4 regions of the Streptomyces sp. NPDC002499 genome follow, and region 3 is predicted to be linked to each of the others. Evidence: riboswitches for the same ligand, from Rfam matches in the RefSeq annotation. Region 3 holds a riboswitch; each other region holds the start of a gene.
What was found. A riboswitch is a leader RNA that binds a small molecule or an ion and turns the genes downstream of it on or off. The one in region 3 is predicted to bind cyclic di-AMP.
Positions count from the first base shown of each region.

Region 1 (4,867 bases), on a different contig from region 3:
GGTCGGTGAGCGGGAGGTTCACGTTCAGCACACCCGGCAGCTCGACGTCCGGGCCCTCCAGCTTCTGGTCGGCCGCGTTGCGGAAGTCGAAGATCGTGTGCAGCCCCAGGGACGAGAGGAACACCGCGTCCTCCGCGGTCGCGTGCGCCAAGTGCCCGCTGCGGAACAGCACTCCCTGCCGCACCCGCCGTCCGTCCACCGTCGGCAGCCCGCCCACATCGCGGAAATTGCGGACTCCGGTCAGCTCGGGCTCGGTCGACGGGATCTGCTGCGTCACGGGGGCTCCTCCCAGTCCACCCGGCCGGCGCGGCTCGGCATGATGGCCGACGGGGTGCGTCTTCGACGATACGACACGGGTTCCGGGGGCAATGAGTTGTCCACAGGCGTTGCCTCGGGCGGCACGACCATTGATGATGTTGGTCCTTGGTCGCGTCTGTTGGGAAGTGTGGGAGCTTGATGCTGGAGATCGCCGACAACGGTCGTACGTGGCTCCTTTCGGGGCCGCTGAGCAGTTACGCCGTCCATCTCACCGAGGACGACGTCCTGCTGCATCTGCACTGGGGCCCCCGGATCGAGCTCGCCGACGCCGAGGCGCTGGCCGCGCTTCCGCAGCCCGAGTACCGGGGCTTCGAGTCGCAGCTCGACGGGCGCGAGGAGTACCCCGTCGAGGGCGGCCCGCGCTTCGTCCGGCCCGCCCTGTCCGTGCGCACCGAGGAGCGGCGCGGCACGGAGTGGCGGTTCGAGGCGTACGAGTCCGAAGAGGGCGAGGACGGCGAACTGCGGCTGCGCTTCCGGGACGACGGGCTCGCCATCACCCTGCACTACCGGATGCGGCACGACGTCGTGGAGCGCTGGGTGACCCTCGACAACGAGGGGCCGGTCGTGGAGCTTCTGCGTGCAGACTCGGCGACCTGGACGCTGCCCGACCGCGAGGGCTGGCGGCTGTCGCACCTGCACGGCCGGTGGGCGGCGGAGTCGCAGCTGACCTCGGCACCGCTCACCTACGGCGAGAAGGTCATCGGCAGCCGCCGCGGCCACACCAGCCACCAGCACCTGCCCTGGGTCGCCCTGGACACCGACGCGACCGAGGAGCGCGGCGAGGTGTACGGCTGCGCGCTCGGGTGGTCGGGCTCCTGGCGGATCGCGGTGGCGCAACTCCCCGACGCGCGCGTGCAGATCAACGGTGGCGTCGGGTACGACGAGTCCGGGCTGCTGCGCCTTGCGGCGGGGGAGTCCTTCACCACCCCCGTCTTCGCCGGTCTGTGGAGCGAGGGCGGCTTCGGCGGCGCGAGCCGTGCCTGGCACGCCTACCAGCGGACGTACGTCATCCCGGACGCGGACCGGGACCGGCCCGTGCTGTTCAACTCCTGGGAGGCCACCGAGTTCGACATCTCCGAGGAGCAGCAGGGCGCCCTCGCCCGGCAGGCCGCGGCGATCGGTGTCGAGCTGTTCGTGGTCGACGACGGCTGGTTCGGCAAGCGCGTCAACGACCGGGCCGGACTCGGCGACTGGACGCCCAACCCCGACCGCTTCCCCGGGGGCCTGAAGCCGCTCGCCGACGAGGTGCACGCGCTCGGCATGCAGTTCGGCATCTGGGTCGAGCCCGAGATGGTCAACGCGGACAGCGACCTGTACCGCGCGCACCCCGACTGGGTGCAGTTCCAACCGGGACGAAAGCGGACGGAGTTCCGCAATCAGCTCGTACTCAACCTGGCCCGGCCGGACGTCCAGGAGTACCTCTGGGAGAAGCTCGACGCCATCCTCTCCAGCGCCCCGATCGACTACGTGAAGTGGGACTTCAACCGCTGCTTCACCGACGCCGGCTGGCCCGGCGACGCGTACCCGCAGCGGCTGTGGATCGACCATGTGCACGCGCTGTACGCCCTGTTGGACCGGCTGCGGGCGGCGCATCCCGGAGTCTCCTTCGAGTCCTGCTCGGGCGGCGGCGGCCGGATCGACCTCGGGATCATCAGCCGCACGGACGAGGTGTGGACCTCCGACAACACCGACCCGCTCGACCGGCTCGCCATCCAGCACGGCTTCACCCAGATCCACCCCGCGCGCGTGATGGCCGCCTGGGTCACCGACAGCCCCAACACCCAGCTCAACGACCGCGTCAGCTCGCTGCGCTTCCGGTTCGTGAGCTCCATGGCGGGCGTGCTGGGCGTCGGCGGCGACCTCACCAAGTGGACCGAGGAGGAACTGGCCGAGGCGGGCGACTGGGTCGCCCTGTACAAGGAGATCCGGCACCTCGTGCAGCAGGGTGACCTCTACCGGCTGCGGGCCCCGCAGGGCGGGCTCAGTGCCGTCCAGTACGTGCTCGGGGACGAGGCCGTGGTCCTCGCCTGGCTCCAGGCGCAGAGCTACGGCGAGCCCGTGCCGGCGCTGCGGCTGCGCGGGCTGGACCCGACAGCGTCGTACGAATGCCTCGAAACGGGCGAAGTTCACAGGGGTGCCGTACTGCTGCATCACGGACTTCGGACCGGACTGCGCGGCGACTTCGATGCGACGGTTCTTCGGCTCCGTCGCATCTGACTCTTCTGTCCGAATTGGCGCCTTGGTTCGCCTTCGTTCCAACTCGCTCTGGAATAAGGCGGACTGGGGTGGCGTCACGTGAGGAGCGTCATATCCGTGACCGTGCGTGGTTCTGCATGTCCACGTAATGCACGTGCTTTTCAAGGGTGTTTGTGCCTGGTGGCGGGTCCTTAATTCACGCAGGGTGACCGTGAATTCTCGCAAGGGATCAAGAGAAACGTATTCACAGGGAACCTCTACTTGTTCCTTCGCGTCCTGGTCGCTTACGTTCGCCACCAATCCGGACGGACGCCAAATCCTGCCGCCGACCGGAGTCCGCACAACTCACCCGTGAACGGCAGGAGCGGGGGACCCACAGGTACAACCGCCTGTTCCGGTCTCCGGAACAGGCTTGGGGTAAAGCCGTGCCGAAAAGCACGGCCGGGCATCTCCAGCTCGCACCCGACAGCTCACCTCGCAGGCGCCGGAGAGGAATTCGTCATGCCCGCGAAGGGTAAGCACCGCCGCCCCAAGTCCCAGCGCCTGACCCGCACCATCGCCGTCGCCGGCACCGGGGGCGCCGCGCTCGCCCTCCCGCTCATGGGGGCCACCGGCGCCCACGCGGCCACCTCCGAATCGGCTTCCCAGGCGGTTTCGGAAAAGGCCGTCCAGTCGCTTCCGGATGTCGAGAAGACGTCGGTCCAGCAGAAGTCGACGGCACAGAAGTCGGCCAAGAAGAGCACAGCCAACACCCAAGGTGTGCGCACCTATTCGGTGCGGTCCGGCGACTGGCTCGCGAAGATCGCCGACGAGGAGAACGTCACCGGCGGCTGGCAGAAGCTCTACTCGGACAACCGTGCGGCCGTCGGCGACGACCCGTCGCTCATCCACCCCGGCCTGAAGCTCACGCTCGGCAAGAAGGCCGCGACCGGCACCACCGAGTCCGCGCCCTCTTCCTCGTCTTCCTCGAAGAATTCCGGCTCCTCGTCCTCGAAGGACTCCTCCTCGAAGAGTTCCTCCTCGGACAGCCAGGCCTCCTCGAACTCGACGAGCACGCAGTCCGCCGACTCCGCCACCAGCTCCAGCGGCTACACCCTTCCGGTCACCGGCGCCACGATCGGCACCGGCTACCGGGTGGCCGGCAGCATGTGGTCCAGCGGCTACCACACCGGCGTCGACTTCGTCGTCCCGACCGGCACCTCGCTCAAGGCCGTGGCCGCAGGCACGGTCGTCTCCGCGGGCTGGGGCGGCGCGTACGGCAACCAGGTCGTCATCAAGCTGAACGACGGCTACTACGCCCAGTACGCCCACCTCTCGCAGCTCTCCGTCTCGGCCGGCCAGACCGTGACCGAGGGCCAGCAGATAGGCCTCTCCGGCGCGACCGGCAACGTGACCGGACCGCACCTGCACTTCGAGATCCGTACGACCCCCGACTACGGCTCCGACGTCGACCCGGTCGCGTACCTCCGTACGAAGGGCGTCGCCGTCGGCTGACGCACCTCCCGCACCACCTGCCTGACACGCTGCCGAAGGCCGGATCCCGATCCCCGGGTCCGGCCTTCGGTGTGACGTGGTGCCGCCTTCGGCAGGGCGTTCCAGCCGTCAACAGCCGTGGCCGGAAAGCTATTCCTGGTTTGGTGAACACTTTAGGAGTGGCTTATCTCACCGCACGTCAACCCTTTCCTACGGTCGCGTAGGTCACATTCGAAGGTGAATCATGTTCGCTTGTGGCAGACGATTCGAAGAATGACAGCAGATCAGTGATCGGGTCGTACGTTGCGGTGGGGGACAGCTTCACCGAAGGCGTCGGCGACCCCGGCCCCGACGGGGCGATGGTCGGTTGGGCCGACCGGTTCGCGGTACTGCTCGCGGACCGGGAGCCCGAGGGCCACTTCACGTACAACAACCTCGCCGTACGCGGAAAGCTGCTCGACCAGATCGTGGCGGACCAGCTTCCGCAGGCTCTCCGACTCGCCCCGGACCTGATCTCCTTCAGCGCGGGCGGCAACGACATCATCCGGCCCGGCACCGACCCCGACGAGGTCGCCGAGCGTTTCGAGCTGGCGATCGCCCGGCTCACCGAGTCGGCCGGCACCGTCCTGGTGACGACCGGCTTCGACACCCGAGGCGTCCCCGTGCTCAAGCATCTGCGCGGCAAGATCGCCACCTACAACGGCCATGTGCGCGCGGTCGCCGACCGGTACGGCTGTCCCGTGCTCGACCTGTGGTCCCTGAAGACCGTCCAGGACCGCCGGGCCTGGGACGACGACCGGCTGCACCTCTCGCCCGAGGGGCACACGCGCGTGGCGCTGCGCGCGGGCCAGGTGCTCGGTCTCGAGGTGCCGGCCGACCC
Region 1 covers NZ_JBSFXO010000008.1:287,799-292,665, forward strand. The annotation lists gene ACWD5F_RS24140 (tyrosine-protein phosphatase) at 1-277, opposite strand, end outside; gene ACWD5F_RS24145 (alpha-galactosidase) at 457-2,535, shown strand; cyclic di-AMP (ydaO/yuaA leader) riboswitch at 2,842-3,013, shown strand; gene ACWD5F_RS24150 (M23 family metallopeptidase) at 3,016-4,008, shown strand; gene ACWD5F_RS24155 (SGNH/GDSL hydrolase family protein) at 4,275-4,867, shown strand, end outside.
Region 1: it holds a riboswitch for cyclic di-AMP, as region 3 does, so the genes downstream of both, ACWD5F_RS24150 (M23 family metallopeptidase) here and ACWD5F_RS32270 (C40 family peptidase) in region 3, are expected to answer to the same signal.

Region 2 (4,867 bases), on a different contig from region 3:
CGGGCTTGACCCTGTACGGCGCAGCCCTTGCCCTTGGCTCTGCGGATCAGCCCTTGAAGCGCGGGAACGCGGAGCGCCCCGCGTACACCGCCGCGTCGTCGAGGATCTCCTCGATGCGCAGCAGCTGGTTGTACTTGGCGACGCGCTCGGAGCGGGCCGGGGCGCCGGTCTTGATCTGGCCGCAGTTGGTGGCGACGGCGAGGTCGGCGATGGTGACGTCCTCGGTCTCGCCGGAGCGGTGGGACATCATGCACTTGAAGCCGTTGCGCTGGGCCAGCTCGACGGCGTCCAGGGTCTCGGTGAGCGAGCCGATCTGGTTCACCTTGACGAGCAGCGCGTTGGCCGCGCCGTCCTCGATGCCGCGGGCCAGACGCTCCGGGTTGGTGACGAACAGGTCGTCGCCGACGATCTGCACCTTGTCGCCGAGGCGGTCGGTGAGGACCTTCCAGCCGGCCCAGTCGTCCTCGTACAGCGGGTCCTCGACGGAGACGAGCGGGTAGGCCGCCACGAGCTCCTCGTAGTACTCGGTCATCTCGGCGGCCGAGCGGGACTTGCCCTCGAACTCGTACTTGCCGTCCTTGTAGAACTCGGACGCGGCGACGTCGAGCGCGAGCGCGATCTGCTCGCCGGGGATGTAACCGGCCTGCTTGATGGCCTCGAGGATGAGGTCGAGCGCGGCACGGTTGGAGTCCAGGTTCGGGGCGAAGCCGCCCTCGTCGCCGAGGCCGGTGGACAGGCCCTTGCTCTTCAGGACCTTCTTGAGGGTGTGGTAGACCTCGGCGCCCCAGCGCAGCGCCTCGGAGAAGGACTCCGCGCCGATCGGGGCGATCATGAACTCCTGGATGTCCACGTTCGAGTCGGCGTGCGACCCGCCGTTCAGGATGTTCATCATCGGAACGGGCAGCAGGTGCGCGTTCGGGCCGCCCAGGTAGCGGAAGAGGGGGAGGTCGGAGGCCTCGGAGGCGGCGTGCGCGACGGCGAGGGAGACGCCGAGGATGGCGTTGGCGCCGAGCGAGCCCTTGTTGTCGGTGGCGTCCAGGTCGAACATCGCCTGGTCGATCAGGCGCTGCTCGGTGGCGTCGTAGCCGACCAGCTCCGGGCCGATCTGCTCGATGACGGCGAGGACGGCCTTCTCGACACCCTTGCCCTGGTAGCGGTTGGGGTCACCGTCACGCAGCTCGATGGCCTCGAAGGCGCCCGTGGAGGCGCCGGAGGGGACGGCGGCACGACCCGTGCTGCCGTCGTCGAGGCCGACCTCGACCTCGACCGTGGGGTTGCCTCGGGAGTCCAGGATTTCCCGGGCTACGACGACGTCGATGGACGGCACGAGCATCTCCTTCTTCAATGTGACGCGGCTACGCGGGCCGCGATGGCTCTGCGGGACCGAGCCTAACCGTCCCGGGACGAACAGCCAGCCGATGGGCCGCCCCTTGGACAGAACCGAGAGTAAATTGTTTCCGAACGGAACAAAGCAGGCGGGCAAAAAGAACCCCGCCCCGGTGCGTACGGGGGAACACGCACCGGAGCGGGGAGCCCGTGGGGACGGGGGAGGCCCTCACGTGACCTCCATGGTGGGGGACACGTCTGTCAGGCCGCTGTGGTTCGGCTACCAGGTCTCTGTCACTTGAGGTGCAGCTGCTGACCCGGGTAGATCAGGTCGGCGTCCTCGACGATGTCCTTGTTCAGCTTGAACAGCTTCTCCCAGCCGCCCTTGACCTTGTGCTTCTCGGCGATCGTGCTGAGGGTGTCGCCCTTGACGACCTTGTACTCGCCGTCGCCCTTCTTGACCTTCTTGCCGGTCGGGGTGGTGACGGTCTTCTTCGCGGCCGGACGGTCGGCGGAGCGGGAGGTGCTCGTCGAGTCGTTCGAGCGGGTGCCGGCGTCGCTGCTCGAAGAGCTGGACGAGTTCGAGGAGCTGGAGGAGCTCGACGAGCTGCCGCCGTTGTACGCGGCACCGGACAGGCCCGTGCCGCAGACCGGCCAGGCACCCTTGCCCTGGGAGGCCAGCACCTTCTCGGCGACGGTGATCTGCTGCGCCTTGCTGGCCTGGTTGGCCTGCGACGCGTACTGGGTACCGCCGTAGGCGGCCCACGTGGAGGCGGAGAACTGCAGACCGCCGTAGTAGCCGTTGCCGGTGTTGATGGACCAGTTGCCGCCGGACTCGCAGCTGGCGACCGTGTCCCACTCGGACGCGGTGGCGGCGGAGGCGTTGCCGGCCGCCATGAGCGGGGCGGCGATGGCGACACCGGTCACGCCGGCGAGCGTGGCGACGCGGGTGGCCTTGGACGGACGGCGGTGCTTGCCCTTGCTGGAAAACAGCATGCGGAGATCCCCTCACCGACGCCTGCGAGGTGAGCTGTCGGGTTCGGGCCGTGTGAGTTGCCCGGCCGCGCGCCTCTCGGCGCACGACTTCACCCCAAGCCGGTCCGGCACTGTCTGCCGGGCCCGGCACTTACCTGGGTCCCCCGCTCCTGCCTACGGCGCTGTGAAGCGACGACTGTTCCCTACGGCCGCTGGCAGGATTCGGCGTTGCGGCATTCGGGGTCCGTGTTGACGAACGGTGATGACCGTAGACACGGATTCCGCGGAAACTCAAAGACGATCAGGGCATCTGAGAGTCATCCCACACTTTCACCAAACCGGACATTCAGTCCGAAGACCGTCGTTAACTCCCGTCGCTTTTCGCCCCGTTCAGCCCCTGTCCGCCCCTATTCGCCAGGAAGCCTCAGGGTCTGACCGGCCGCGATGTCGTTCGGGTCGGCGCCGATGGCCTGCTTGTTCTCGGCGTAGAGCGCCCGCCACCCGCCGTCCAGGCCAAGGGAGTCGGCGATGGAGGCGAGAGTGTCACCGCCATGGACGGTGTACGACCCCTGCGCGGACCCTTCTGTGTCACTGGCGACCGTGTTCTCGTCGGCACTGGCGCCACGATGCTTGCCGGAGCCGACCGCGCCGGTGTCGACCAGGCTCCAAGAGCCCACGGCCTGCTCGGACTTGTCCGAGTCGTCACCCTTCGCCCGATCTGTCGACGAGCTGTCGCTTCCCTGTGAACCGCTCGCGGTCGGCTCGGACGGGGAGTCGGAGGGCGAGAGGTAATCGTCCGATTCGTCAGAGTTGGTCGAGGAATCGGACGAAGAGTCAGGCGAGGCCGACGGTGACGTGGACGAGTCCGTCGAGGACGAGTCGTCGGACGTACCGCCGGGCGTGTTGGACAGGCCGGTGGAGCCGGAACCGTCCGAGGAGTCCGAGGAGGAGTCGGACGAGTCGTCCAGGATCCCGGTGTCGATGTCGGCCGACCCGTCGTCCTTCGACAGCCCCGTGGTCAGCCCGCAGGTGTGGAACGCGCCCACGCCCTGGTCGTCCAGGATCTTCTCGGCGACGGCTATCTGCTGGTTGCGGCTGGCCAGGTCGGGGCGCGAGGCGTAGTCGAGACCGCCGTACTGCTCCCAGTCGTCCTGCGAGAGCTTGAGCCCGCCGTAGAAACCGGTCCCGTCGTTCTGGCTCCAGGAGCCGCCGGTCTCGCAGTTCGCCACCTTGTCCCAGGTGGTGCCGTCGGCAGCGCTGGCGCTCACCGCGCCGAGAAGCGGGATGGCGATGGCGGAGCCCGTCACGCCGGCCGCGACGAGGAGGGCCGGAGCCTGGCGGGGGCGACGGTGACGACCGTTCCCGGAGAGCATGCGGGGGCCTTTCAGAAGAGAGCGGTGACGAGTGCGACGCGTGGTGCTGGGCACCGCACTTGAACGGTGAACGTATAGGCAGTCCATTGCTTGTCACAAGTTAATGCCGCGTAGATCACGTGAAGATCACAGAGTTGAATGCGTGTCACGTTTGTGCAGGTGGACACGTGCACCTGCGCGGTGACGATCCGGTCACCCGGGTGGCGTGAACTCGACGGGCAGCGTGCGCAGTCCGCGCATGATGAGTCCCCCGCGCCATCTCAACTCGGCCGGATCCGCGGCGAGTCGGAGGTCCGGCAGCCGGGTCAGCAGCGTGGCCAGCGCGGTCTGCCCCTCCAGTCGGGCGAGCGGCGCGCCGAGGCAGTAGTGGATGCCGTGGCCGTACCCCAGATGCTGGTTGTCCCGGCGGGAGAGGTCGAGGGTGTCCGGCTCGGTGAACCGCTCCGGATCCCGGTCCGCCGCCGCGAGGACGACGAGAACGGGGTCGCCGGCCGCGATGTCCTGCCCGCCCACGGTGAGGGGTTGCGTGGCGAACCGCCAGGTCGCCAGCTCCACCGGGCCGTCGTAGCGCAGGAGTTCCTCCACGCCGGTCGCCAACAGACCGCGTTCGCCGGCGGCCAGGGAGTCCTGGAGGCGGGTGCGCTGCTCGGGGTGGGTGAGCAGGGCGTAGGTGCCGTTGCCGATCAGGTTGACGGTGGTCTCGAAGCCGGCGAAGAGCAGGATGAACGCCATTGCCGCGGCCTCGTTCTCGGTGAGGTGCTCGCCCTCGTCCGAGGCGCGGATGAGGCCGGAGATGAGGTCCTCGCCGGGCGCGGGCTCGGCCGGCAGGGCCGCGCGCTTCTTGTGAATGAGGTCGAGGAGATACCCACGCATCTTCTTCACGGACCGCGCGACCCCGCCCCGCGGCCCTCCCCCGTGCCGGATCATCATCCCCGCCCAGTCCCGGAAGTCGTCCTGGTCCTCGCGCGGGACGCCGAGCAGGTCGCAGATCGCGTAGATGGGGAGCGGGAAGGCGAACTCGTGGATGAGGTCCGCGGAGCCCTTCTCGGCGAACCGGTCGAGGAGGTCGTCGGCGAGTTCCTGGACGCGGGGGGTGAACTCGGCGACCCGGCGGGGCGTGAACGCCTTGCTGACCAGCCGACGCAGCCGGGTGTGGTCCGGCGGGTCGATGTTGAGCAGATGGGTCGTCAACT
Region 2 covers NZ_JBSFXO010000005.1:88,137-93,003, forward strand. The annotation lists gene eno (phosphopyruvate hydratase) at 47-1,333, opposite strand; gene ACWD5F_RS14490 (transglycosylase family protein) at 1,621-2,322, opposite strand; cyclic di-AMP (ydaO/yuaA leader) riboswitch at 2,327-2,493, opposite strand; gene ACWD5F_RS14495 (transglycosylase family protein) at 2,709-3,674, opposite strand; gene ACWD5F_RS14500 (cytochrome P450 family protein) at 3,867-4,867, opposite strand, start outside.
Region 2: it holds a riboswitch for cyclic di-AMP, as region 3 does, so the genes downstream of both, ACWD5F_RS14490 (transglycosylase family protein) here and ACWD5F_RS32270 (C40 family peptidase) in region 3, are expected to answer to the same signal.

Region 3 (4,867 bases):
CCACCCCGAGGTCGCCGAGGGCGCGGCGCGGGCGGCGCACACCTGGGGCGGCGGCTCGACCGGCTCGCGGCTCGTCACCGGGACGACGGAGCTGCACACGGAGCTGGAGCGCGAGCTGGCCGACTTCTGCGGCTTCGAGGCGGCGCTGGTCTTCTCCTCGGGGTACGCGGCCAACCTCGCCGCGGTCACGACCCTGGCCCCGCACGGCTCGCTGATCGTCTCCGACGCGGGCAACCACGCCTCCCTCATCGACGGCTGCCGACTGGCCCGGGGCACCACGCAGGTGGTCCCGCACACCGACCCGGAGGCCGTGCGCAAGGCGCTGCGCACCCATGAGGGGCCGGAGGGCTCGGCGGTCGTCGTGTCCGACACGGTGTTCTCGGTCGACGGCGACGCGGCCCCGCTCGCGGCGCTCGCCGGGGTGTGCCGGGAGCACGGCGCGGGACTGCTGGTCGACGACGCGCACGGGCTGGGCGTCCTCGGGGACGGCGGACGCGGCGCGCCGCACGCGGCGGGGCTCGCGGGCGCCGACGACGTGGTCGTGACGGTCACGCTGTCCAAGTCGCTGGGCAGCCAGGGCGGAGCCGTCCTCGGTCCCGCGCGGGTGATCGACCATCTGATCAACGCGGCCCGGACGTTCATCTTCGACACGGGTCTGGCCCCCGCGGCGGCGGGCGCCGCCCTGGCGGCCCTGGGGCTGCTGCGCCGGGAACCGGGGCGGGCGGCACGCGCGCGTACGGTCGCGGCCGAACTGCACGCACGCCTGACCGCCGCGGGGCACGAGGCGGTACGCCCCGACGCCGCGGTGGTCTCCGTGCGCGCGCCGTCCCCGGAGGGGGCCTTGCGGTGGGCGGCCGACTGCCGTGCCGCGGGGCTCGTCGTGGGGTGTTTCCGGCCCCCCTCCGTGCCCGACGGCATCTCACGGCTCAGGCTGACAGCCCGTGCGGACCTCTCCGAGGCGCAGATCGAACGCGCTGTGGGTGTGATCGGCGAAACGCGACCATGAGTCGGCGTGACACGGCCGTGCGCCGCCGGATACGGAACTGATCAGGTCCGGGACACGGAACCGATCAGAGGTCGAACGCGGCCGTGAAGCCCGCCCAGCTCTCGGGGGAGAAGAGCAGGACGGGTCCTGACGCGTCCTTGGAGTCGCGCACGGCGAGCAGCCCCGCCCAGGGGCCGGAGCGCGACAGCGCCGTCTCGACGCAGTTGTTGGCTCCCGTGCTGTAGCTGCTGCGCAGCCACCGCACACCGTGCAGATCGGTACTGGAAGGAACGTTCCGAGGCAGTGCTGACATGGTGCCTCCTTACGCGCCGTCACCTATCGCGGCGATGTAATCCAACGAGTCCTCGGGTGAAAGGGCATAGATCTGAAGGGTGTTGAAGGCCTCGATGTAGGCCTGGAGGTCTTCTTTCCGTTCGAGGTAGAGGCTACTCGTCAAGTGGTCGAGAACAACCACGTCCAGATCAGAAGTGCTCGAAAATGAGAAGACAACGAAAGGTCCGGTGACGCCGACATGCGCCCCGGCGGTGAACGGCAGTACCTGAAGCCGCACTTGGGGCAGGCGAGCCGCCTCGATGAGGCGGGCCAGCTGGCGTGACATGACGTCAGGGCCGCCGATCTCCCGGCGCAGCACCGCCTCGTCCAGGATCGCGCTGAGTTTCAGCGGCGGATTCGAACGCAGGACGTCCTGTCGGGCGAGCCTCACCTCGACCAGCGCGTCGAGCCGTTCGTCGTCCAGACCTCCGACCGCAGCCCTGGTCACCGCCCGCGCGTACTCGGGCGTCTGCAACAGCCCGGGCACCACCGAGGTCTCCAGCGTCCGCATCGCGCTCGCCTGGGACTCCAGGCTGATGAAGTCGCGGTAGGTCGTCGGCAGCACCCCGCGGTAGGCGTGCCACCAGTGGTGCCGGCCGCCGCCCTCGTCGGAGCCCGCCAGCATCTGGAGCATCTCCCGCAACTGCGGATCCGAGACGCCGTAGGCATCCAGCAGTAACCGCACATCGGCCGGTTTCACACCGCTGGCGCCGGTCTCGATCCGGCTCACCTTCGACTGATGCCAGCCCACCATCCGGGCCGCCTCACCACTGGTGAGCCCCGACCCGGTGCGCAACGAACGCAGTTCGGCGCCCAGCTTCCGGCGGCGCACCGCGGGTCCGTGCTGCATGGGTCACTCCTTACTCCTTCCGGGCCGCCCAAATACGGTCTCCCGTCGTAGAGTTCACCGCTTTGAGCGACAGATATATGCATATCTTGGTGGATCGCCACCCGTGACCGGCGCGGTAATGGCAGTCTGGCGACGAAGCACCAGTCCGGGACCGTACTCGAACCATCCGCTCTGTGTCGGACCCCGGTCCCGCGGGAAAGGGACGACGTCGCCATGGCAGACCACCTGGAAGCATCCGTCACTCTGCCGAGCGAACCCGCCTCGGTCGCCACGGCCCGCGGTTATGTGGTCTCGACGTTGGCGGAGTGGGGTCTGCCGTCCGACACCGAGGTGGCCGACAGTGTCCGGCTCATCGTCTCCGAACTGGCCACCAACGCCGTACAGCACACCTTCGGCCAGTCACCCACCTTCACGGTGGACATCGTGCTGGACCGTGACGAACACCTGCGCATCGGGGTGACCGACAGCCACCCCCGGTTTCCCAAACGCCTGCCGGCCGCTGTCCAACAGGACAACGGCCGGGGCATGGTGATCATTCGGTGGCTGGCCGCGGAGTGCGGCGGCCGGCTGCGGGTGCGGGCCACTCCGGAGGGCGGCAAGACGGTCTCCATCGAACTTCCGTGGACCGTACCGGCGCGGCCGGTCACGACCGCGGGACAGCAGGAGCCGTAGAGCCTGTGTCGTGCCCCGCGAGGGCGACGGCGTGTCAGGGCGCCGTCGCCCCCGCGGGAGAGTCAGCTGACCCGGCCGTACCAGACGCTCTTCGTCCAGATCTTCTGCAGCCGTACCACGTCCCCGGTCTTCGGGGCGTGCCAGATCTTTCCCTTCCCGGCGTAGATGCCGACGTGGTAGACGCTGGAGCCCGAGTGGAAGAACACGAGGTCCCCGGCCTTGCGGCCCTTGGCCGAGATGTGGTGGGTCTTGTTGTACTGCTGGGCCGCCGTGCGGGGAAGCTTCTTGCCCGCCTTCTTGAACGAGTACAGCGTGAGCCCTGAGCAGTCGAAGCGGCGTGGTCCGGTGGCGCCGTACTTGTACGGGGAGCCCTTCTTGGAAGCCGCGATGTGAAGTGCCTTGGTCGCAGGTGTCGCGGCCGCGGCGTCGGATGCGACACCGGGGATCACGACGGAGCCGCCCACTGCGGCGAGGGTGAGAGCGGAGGCCGTACCGGCCCGGGCCATCAGCGACGGGACACGATTGAGCGCAGACATGCGCAACCCTTCGTCAGCCGCCTGTGAAGGATGACCTGTCGGATTCGGGCTGACAAAGTTGCCCGGCCGCTGACGCGGCTTCACCCCAAGGGCTGCTCGACCCGGTCATGGCGTGACCGTCCCGGCGACCCGTCGTGCTTGGGTCCTCCACTCCTACCGATGCAATCCTGTCGACCTGTCATCCGGGCGGCGGTAGGACTCGGCGTCCGCCCGGATCGCCCCGCCGCTGCGGCGGGGTCTTGTCGTCAGACAGGGATCTTGACCTATGAATGTCCGAAAAGCCCAACGGAATCGGGGATTTGTGGGGTTACTCACCACTCACCCGTTCGGGTGGACACCCCCGTGTTCGAGCCGGTGTCCAGGGGTGCGCAGCCCCCCGGACCAGCACAGGAACGCCTCATGCGGCCCTCGCATCACGCGCGTTGCGCAACCTTGACGGTCGCCAAGAAGTAGCCGCAACTCCGCCGAACGGGGGTACGTCATTTGGTCCGTTTCACCTCCGGTCCGGACGTCCCGACCGCACGGCGGACATCCGAACCGGCCACGCCTGCCTCAACTGGCGGAGCTCGGCGGCAGAGTGAGCCGCGCCGTGCGGCGCTCGCCGTCCAGCACCCGCAGCGCCCGCGCCAAGGTGGGAGCGTGCACCTCGGCCTCGCCCCGCTGGTGCATCAGCGCCAGCGCGTCCCGTAGTTCGGCCGCCTTGGACACCAACGCCTGCGCTGCCCGCAGCCCGCGGTAGGTGTCCCCGTCCCGCGCCGGGTTGATCCGGCCGAGCAGGTCGACCACGTCGAGATAACGGTCGATCAACTCGCCCTCGGCGCGCGTCAACGCGGGCAGCGGCGGCAGCTCGGGTGGGAGCACCGGCGGCTCACCTCCCCGCGGGCGGGGTGAGCGTGGTCTTGCGGGTGGAGACGATCCGGTCCACCAGGCCGTACTCCAACGCCCCCTGCGCGTCCAGGATGTTGTCCCGCTCGATGTCCTCGTGCACCTGCTCCGCCGAGCGGCCGGTGTGCCGTACCAGCAGCTCCTCCAGCAGGTCGCGGGTCCGCATCAACTCCTCGGCCTGGATGGCCAGATCACTGGCCTGTCCCTCGATCGGCCCGGAGAACGCGGGCTGATGGAGGACCACGCGCGCACCCGGCAGCGCGAGCCGCTTGCCCGGTGTGCCCGCGGCCAGCAACACCGCGGCGGAGGAGCCGGCCTGACCCAGGCAGATGGTCTCCACGTCACAGGTGACGAACCGCATCGTGTCGTAGATCGCCGACATCGCGGTGAACGAGCCGCCGGGGGAGTTGATGTACAGCGAGATGTCCCGGTCCGGGTCCTGGTACTCGAGGTGCATGAACTGCGCCATCACGTCGTTCGCCGAGACGTCGTCGACCGGCGTCCCGAGAAAGACGATCCGCTCCTCCAGCAGCTTCGAGTACGGATCCATCGTCCGGACCCCGGAACTGGTGCGCTCGGTGAACTCGGGCAGGACATGGCGGGCGG
Region 3 covers NZ_JBSFXO010000012.1:157,648-162,514, forward strand. The annotation lists gene ACWD5F_RS32250 (8-amino-7-oxononanoate synthase) at 1-1,006, shown strand, start outside; gene ACWD5F_RS32255 (DUF397 domain-containing protein) at 1,071-1,298, opposite strand; gene ACWD5F_RS32260 (helix-turn-helix domain-containing protein) at 1,308-2,168, opposite strand; gene ACWD5F_RS32265 (ATP-binding protein) at 2,382-2,840, shown strand; gene ACWD5F_RS32270 (C40 family peptidase) at 2,903-3,376, opposite strand; cyclic di-AMP (ydaO/yuaA leader) riboswitch at 3,380-3,559, opposite strand; gene ACWD5F_RS32275 (hypothetical protein) at 3,929-4,237, opposite strand; gene ACWD5F_RS32280 (ATP-dependent Clp protease proteolytic subunit) at 4,245-4,867, opposite strand, start outside.

Region 4 (4,867 bases), on a different contig from region 3:
GGACGCGCGCGCGTTCTTCCGCACGTACTACGCGCCCAACAACGCCGTTCTGTCGGTCGTCGGCGACATCGACCCGGAGCAGACGCTCGCCTGGATCGAGCGGTACTTCGGGTCCATCCCGACGCACGACGGCAAGCCCGTCCCGCGCGACGGCGCGCTGCCCGAGATCATCGGCGAGGAGCTGCGCGAGGTCATCGAGGAGGAGGTGCCGGCGCGCGCCCTGATGGCGGCGTACCGGCTGCCCGAGGACGGCACGCGCGCGAGCGACGCGGCCGACCTCGCGCTCACCATTCTCGGCGGCGGCGAGTCCTCCCGCCTCTACAACCGCCTTGTGCGGCGCGACCGTACGGCCGTCGCGGCCGGCTTCGGTCTGCTGCGGCTGGCCGGCGCGCCCTCCCTGGGCTGGCTGGACGTGAAGACGTCCGGTGACTACGAGGTGCCGGTCATCGAGACCGCCATCGACGAGGAGCTCGCCCGGTTCGCCGAGGAGGGCCCCACGGCCGAGGAAATGGAGCGCGCCCAGGCCCAGTTGGAGCGCGAGTGGCTGGACCGGCTCGGCACGGTCGCGGGCCGCGCCGACGAACTGTGCCGCTACGCCGTCCTGTTCGGCGACCCGCAGCTGGCCCTGACCGCCGTGCAGCGCGTCCTGGAGGTGACCCCGGAAGAGGTCCAGGAGATCGCCAAGGCCCGGCTCCGCCCCGACAACCGCGCGGTGCTCGTCTACGAGCCCGTCGCCGCCGAGCACCCCGAGTCCGCCGAGCCCACCGAGAACGAGGAGGCGGCCAAGTGACCGAGCTCGCCGCGATGGAATTCCACCCGCAGCCCCAGGCCGGCGAGGCCAGGCCGTGGGCGTTCCCGGCCCCCGAGCGCGGGACGCTCGACAACGGCCTGACCGTCCTGCGCTGCCAGCGTCCCGGCCAGCAGGTCGTCGCCGTGGAGGTTCTCCTGGCGGCGCCCCTGGAGGCCGAACCGGCCAGCCTGGACGGCGTCGGCACGATCATGGCGCGGGCCTTCTCCGAGGGCACCGACAAGCACTCCGCCGAGGAGTTCGCGGCCGAACTGGAGCGCTGCGGTGCGACGCTCGACGCGCACGCCGACCACCCCGGCGTCCGGATCAGCCTCGAAGTGCCCGCCTCGCGCCTCACCAAGGCCCTCGGTCTGCTGGCCGACGCCCTCAGGGCGCCCGCGTTCGCGGACAGCGAGATCGAGCGCCTGGTCACCAACCGCCTCGACGAGATCCCGCACGAGCTGGCCAACCCCTCCCGGCGTGCGGCGAAGGAGCTCTCCAAGGAGCTCTTCCCGGCCGGCTCGCGCATGTCGCGCCCGCGCCAGGGCACCCAGGAGACCGTCGAGAACATCGACTCGGCGGCCGTACGCGCCTTCTACGAGAAGCACGTCCGTCCGGCGACCGCGACCGCCGTGGTCGTCGGCGACCTCACCGGCATCGACCTCGACGAGCTGCTCGGCGACACCCTCGGCTCCTGGACCGGCTCCTCGGCCGAGCCGCGTCCCGTGCCGCCGGTGACCGCCGACGACACCGGGCGCGTGATCATCGTGGACCGCCCGGGCGCCGTACAGACGCAGCTGCTCATCGGCCGCGTCGGCCCCGACCGGCACGACCGCGTGTGGCCCGCGCAGGTGCTCGGCACGTACTGCCTGGGCGGCACCCTCACCTCCCGCCTCGACCGCGTCCTGCGCGAGGAGAAGGGCTACACCTACGGCGTCCGGGCGTTCGGGCAGGTCCTGCGGTCCGCCCCGGACGGCACCGGGGCCGCGATGCTCGCCATCAGCGGCTCCTTCGACACCCCGAACACCGGCCCGGCGCTTGAGGACCTGTGGACGGTGCTGCGCACGCTCGCCGAGGGCGGTCTGACCGACGCCGAGCGCGATGTCGCCGTGCAGAACCTGGTGGGCGTGGCGCCGCTGAAGTACGAGACCGCGGCGGCCGTCGCGAGCACGCTGGCCGACCAGGTCGAGCAGAACCTGCCCGACGACTACCAGGCGACGCTGTACCGGCAGCTCGCCGCGACCGGCACCGTGGAGGCCACCGCGGCCGCCGTGAGCGCCTTCCCGGTGGACCGTCTGGTGACGGTCCTGGTCGGTGACGCGGCGCAGATCAAGGAGCCCGTGGAGGCTCTCGGGATCGGCGAAGTCACCGTCGTCCCGGCCGAGTAGGACCGGGCGGAGGCGGAGCGAGCGCCACGCGCACGCAGGGGCCCTGGTGACGGATGCGTCACCAGGGCCCCTGTATGTCCGAATTGAGGGAGAGGTTGCCTGTCTGCCCTGTGGCATGCGCTACAAAAGCCGTGATCCGTTTGGGGATTGAAAGTTGTCCCGTTTAGCGTCATCCGGGCTGTCCGTCAGGCACCGCGCCGCATCCGCGGCACCGGACAGTCATCGCCGAGTCCCCGTCCGGCGCGAGCCAGGGGAGCCGGGGACCCATGTCCCTGGGGTGAATCGGACGCCCGCGCGCTGCGCGAGGGGGTCCGTAGGAGACCTTCCTGCTCCGAACCCGTCAGCTAACCCGGTAGGCGAGAAGGAAGGAAAGGACCACCCAGTACATGGCGTTCACCTGCGCCACCGGGAAGCACCGTCGTCCCAGCCGCGTGAAGCGCACCACCGCCCGTGCGGCGGGCGTCGCGGCACTCGCCACCACCGGCGTCGTCGGCACCCTGGCAGCTCCGGCACTCGCCGCGGACAACTCCGCCGAGAGCGCCGTCGAGCAGACCGGTTTCACCCCCGTCATCACCATCGGCGACACGATCGCCGCCAAGATCGACGCCCAGGCCGACGCCCAGAAGGAGGCGGCCGAGGAGGCCGCCCTCAAGAAGGCGGCGGCGGAGGCGGCACGCAAGAAGGCCGCCGCGCGGGCCGAGGAGGAACGCGAGGCCAAGGAGCGCGCCGCCCGGGCCGCCGAGCGCAAGCGCCTCAACACCTTCGTCGCGCCGATCTCGAACTCGTACGTCTCGACGGGTTACAAGAGCGGCGGCTCGCTGTGGTCCTCCGGCAGCCACACCGGCATCGACTTCCACGCGGCCAGCGGCACGACCGTCCACGCGGTCGGCTCCGGCACGGTCGTGGAGACCGGCTGGGGCGGCTCCTACGGCAACCAGATAGTGATCAAGATGAACGACGGGACGTACACCCAGTACGGTCACCTGTCGTCCATCGGGGTCTCGGTGGGCCAGACGGTCACCCCCGGGCAGCAGATAGGCCTCTCCGGCGCGACCGGCAACGTCACCGGTCCGCATCTCCACTTCGAGGCCCGCACGACCCCCGAGTACGGATCGGACATCGACCCCGTCGCCTACCTTCGTTCGCATGGTGTGAACGTCTGACGACGGACCGCGAGATCTTCTTCAGCCCCGGCTCTCCGAGCCGGGGCTTTCGGTCTTTCTGTCCGCTCTCTGTCCAAAAAATATCCATCGATTCCGGTCCCCCGTCGGAAATTCCAGCCGATTGCAATAGAGTCACTGAACACACGTCAACCGGCGACGTTTCACGGGGATTAAGACGGAGGTCGGACATGCGTATTCCGGCGCACTCGGTGTGCACGGCCATCCGGGACGACATCGTCGCCGGTGTCTACGAGCGCGGCGGCCGGCTCACCGAGGAACTGCTGGCGCGGCGCTACGGCGTCTCGCGCGTCCCCGTCCGTGAGGCCCTGCGCACGCTGGAGGCGGAGGGCTTCGTGGTGACCCGGCGGCACGCGGGCGCGTGCGTCGCGGAACCGACCGAGCAGGAGGCCGCCGACCTGCTGGAGATGCGCATGCTGCTGGAGCCGCTCGGCGCCTCCAGGGCCGCGCAGCGGCGCACCGAGGCCCACCTCAAGGTGCTGCGCGGCCTGGTCAGGCTGGGCCAGGAGCGGGCCAGGAGGGGCAACAGCGAGGATCTGCGCTCCCTGGGGGGCTGGTTCCACGAGACGCTCGCCCAGGCCTCCGGCAGCCACGCGCTGACCTCGACGCTGACCCAGCTGCGCCACAAGATCGCCTGGATGTACGCCGTGGAGGCGCCGGCCAACCCCGTGGAGTCCTGGGCGGAGCACGGCGCGATCGTCGACGCCGTGGCGCGCGGGGACGCCGAGCGCGCGCGGGCGATCACCGCCCTGCACACCGAGCACTCGACGAGCGCGCACCGGCTGCGCTTCGGCACCGGGGAGCGCGCGGAGCGTGTGAGGAACTCGCAACATCCCGTAAACATGTCGGGTGTGCGGCATTAACACGGGCGCCGTATACAAAGAGAAGGTAATTCCAGGGGGATTATTTCTGCTGCCCGAACTCGGGAAATTCGAAGGGCTCGCCCGGTAATTCGGGCGAGCCCTTCGGAGTTGCGGGACGGTGTCGTCGAAGTGACGCGTGCCGTATCCCTCAATTCGATTTTCAGACGGTCTCGGGAAGCTCCTCGAGCCCCTCGGCGACCAGCTTCGCCAGCCGGTCGAGCGCGGCGTCCGCGCCCTCGGCCCCGGAGGCGAGGACGATCTCCTCGCCGCCCTGGGCGCCCAGGCCCAGAACCGCGAGCATGGAGGCCGCGTTGACGGGGTTGCCGTCGGACTTGGCGATCGTCACCGGGACGCCTGTGGCCGTGGCGGCTCGGACGAAGATGGAAGCGGGGCGGGCGTGGAGGCCCTCGGCCCAGCCGACGTTGACGCGGCGCTCAGCCATGTGATGCTGCCCTTCAGTGTCTCAGGTTGTCTAGACCATGTTGTCTAGACCAGTTTTCCATAGCGTGCGGTCGGGCCGCGGCCTCGGCCCGACGCACACCCTTCCACCGTCCCCGGCGGACAGGCGTGTTCCCCACAGACTGCCTCGCGCCGTTGTCATACGCGAGCCGTACGCTGGGGCCCATGCAGACCTCGTCGGACCGGCAC
Region 4 covers NZ_JBSFXO010000003.1:145,636-150,502, forward strand. The annotation lists gene ACWD5F_RS08735 (M16 family metallopeptidase) at 1-790, shown strand, start outside; gene ACWD5F_RS08740 (M16 family metallopeptidase) at 787-2,175, shown strand; cyclic di-AMP (ydaO/yuaA leader) riboswitch at 2,389-2,548, shown strand; gene ACWD5F_RS08745 (M23 family metallopeptidase) at 2,562-3,338, shown strand; gene ACWD5F_RS08750 (GntR family transcriptional regulator) at 3,527-4,219, shown strand; gene ACWD5F_RS08755 (HPr family phosphocarrier protein) at 4,380-4,661, opposite strand; gene ACWD5F_RS08760 (bifunctional acetate--CoA ligase family protein/GNAT family N-acetyltransferase) at 4,844-4,867, shown strand, end outside.
Region 4: it holds a riboswitch for cyclic di-AMP, as region 3 does, so the genes downstream of both, ACWD5F_RS08745 (M23 family metallopeptidase) here and ACWD5F_RS32270 (C40 family peptidase) in region 3, are expected to answer to the same signal.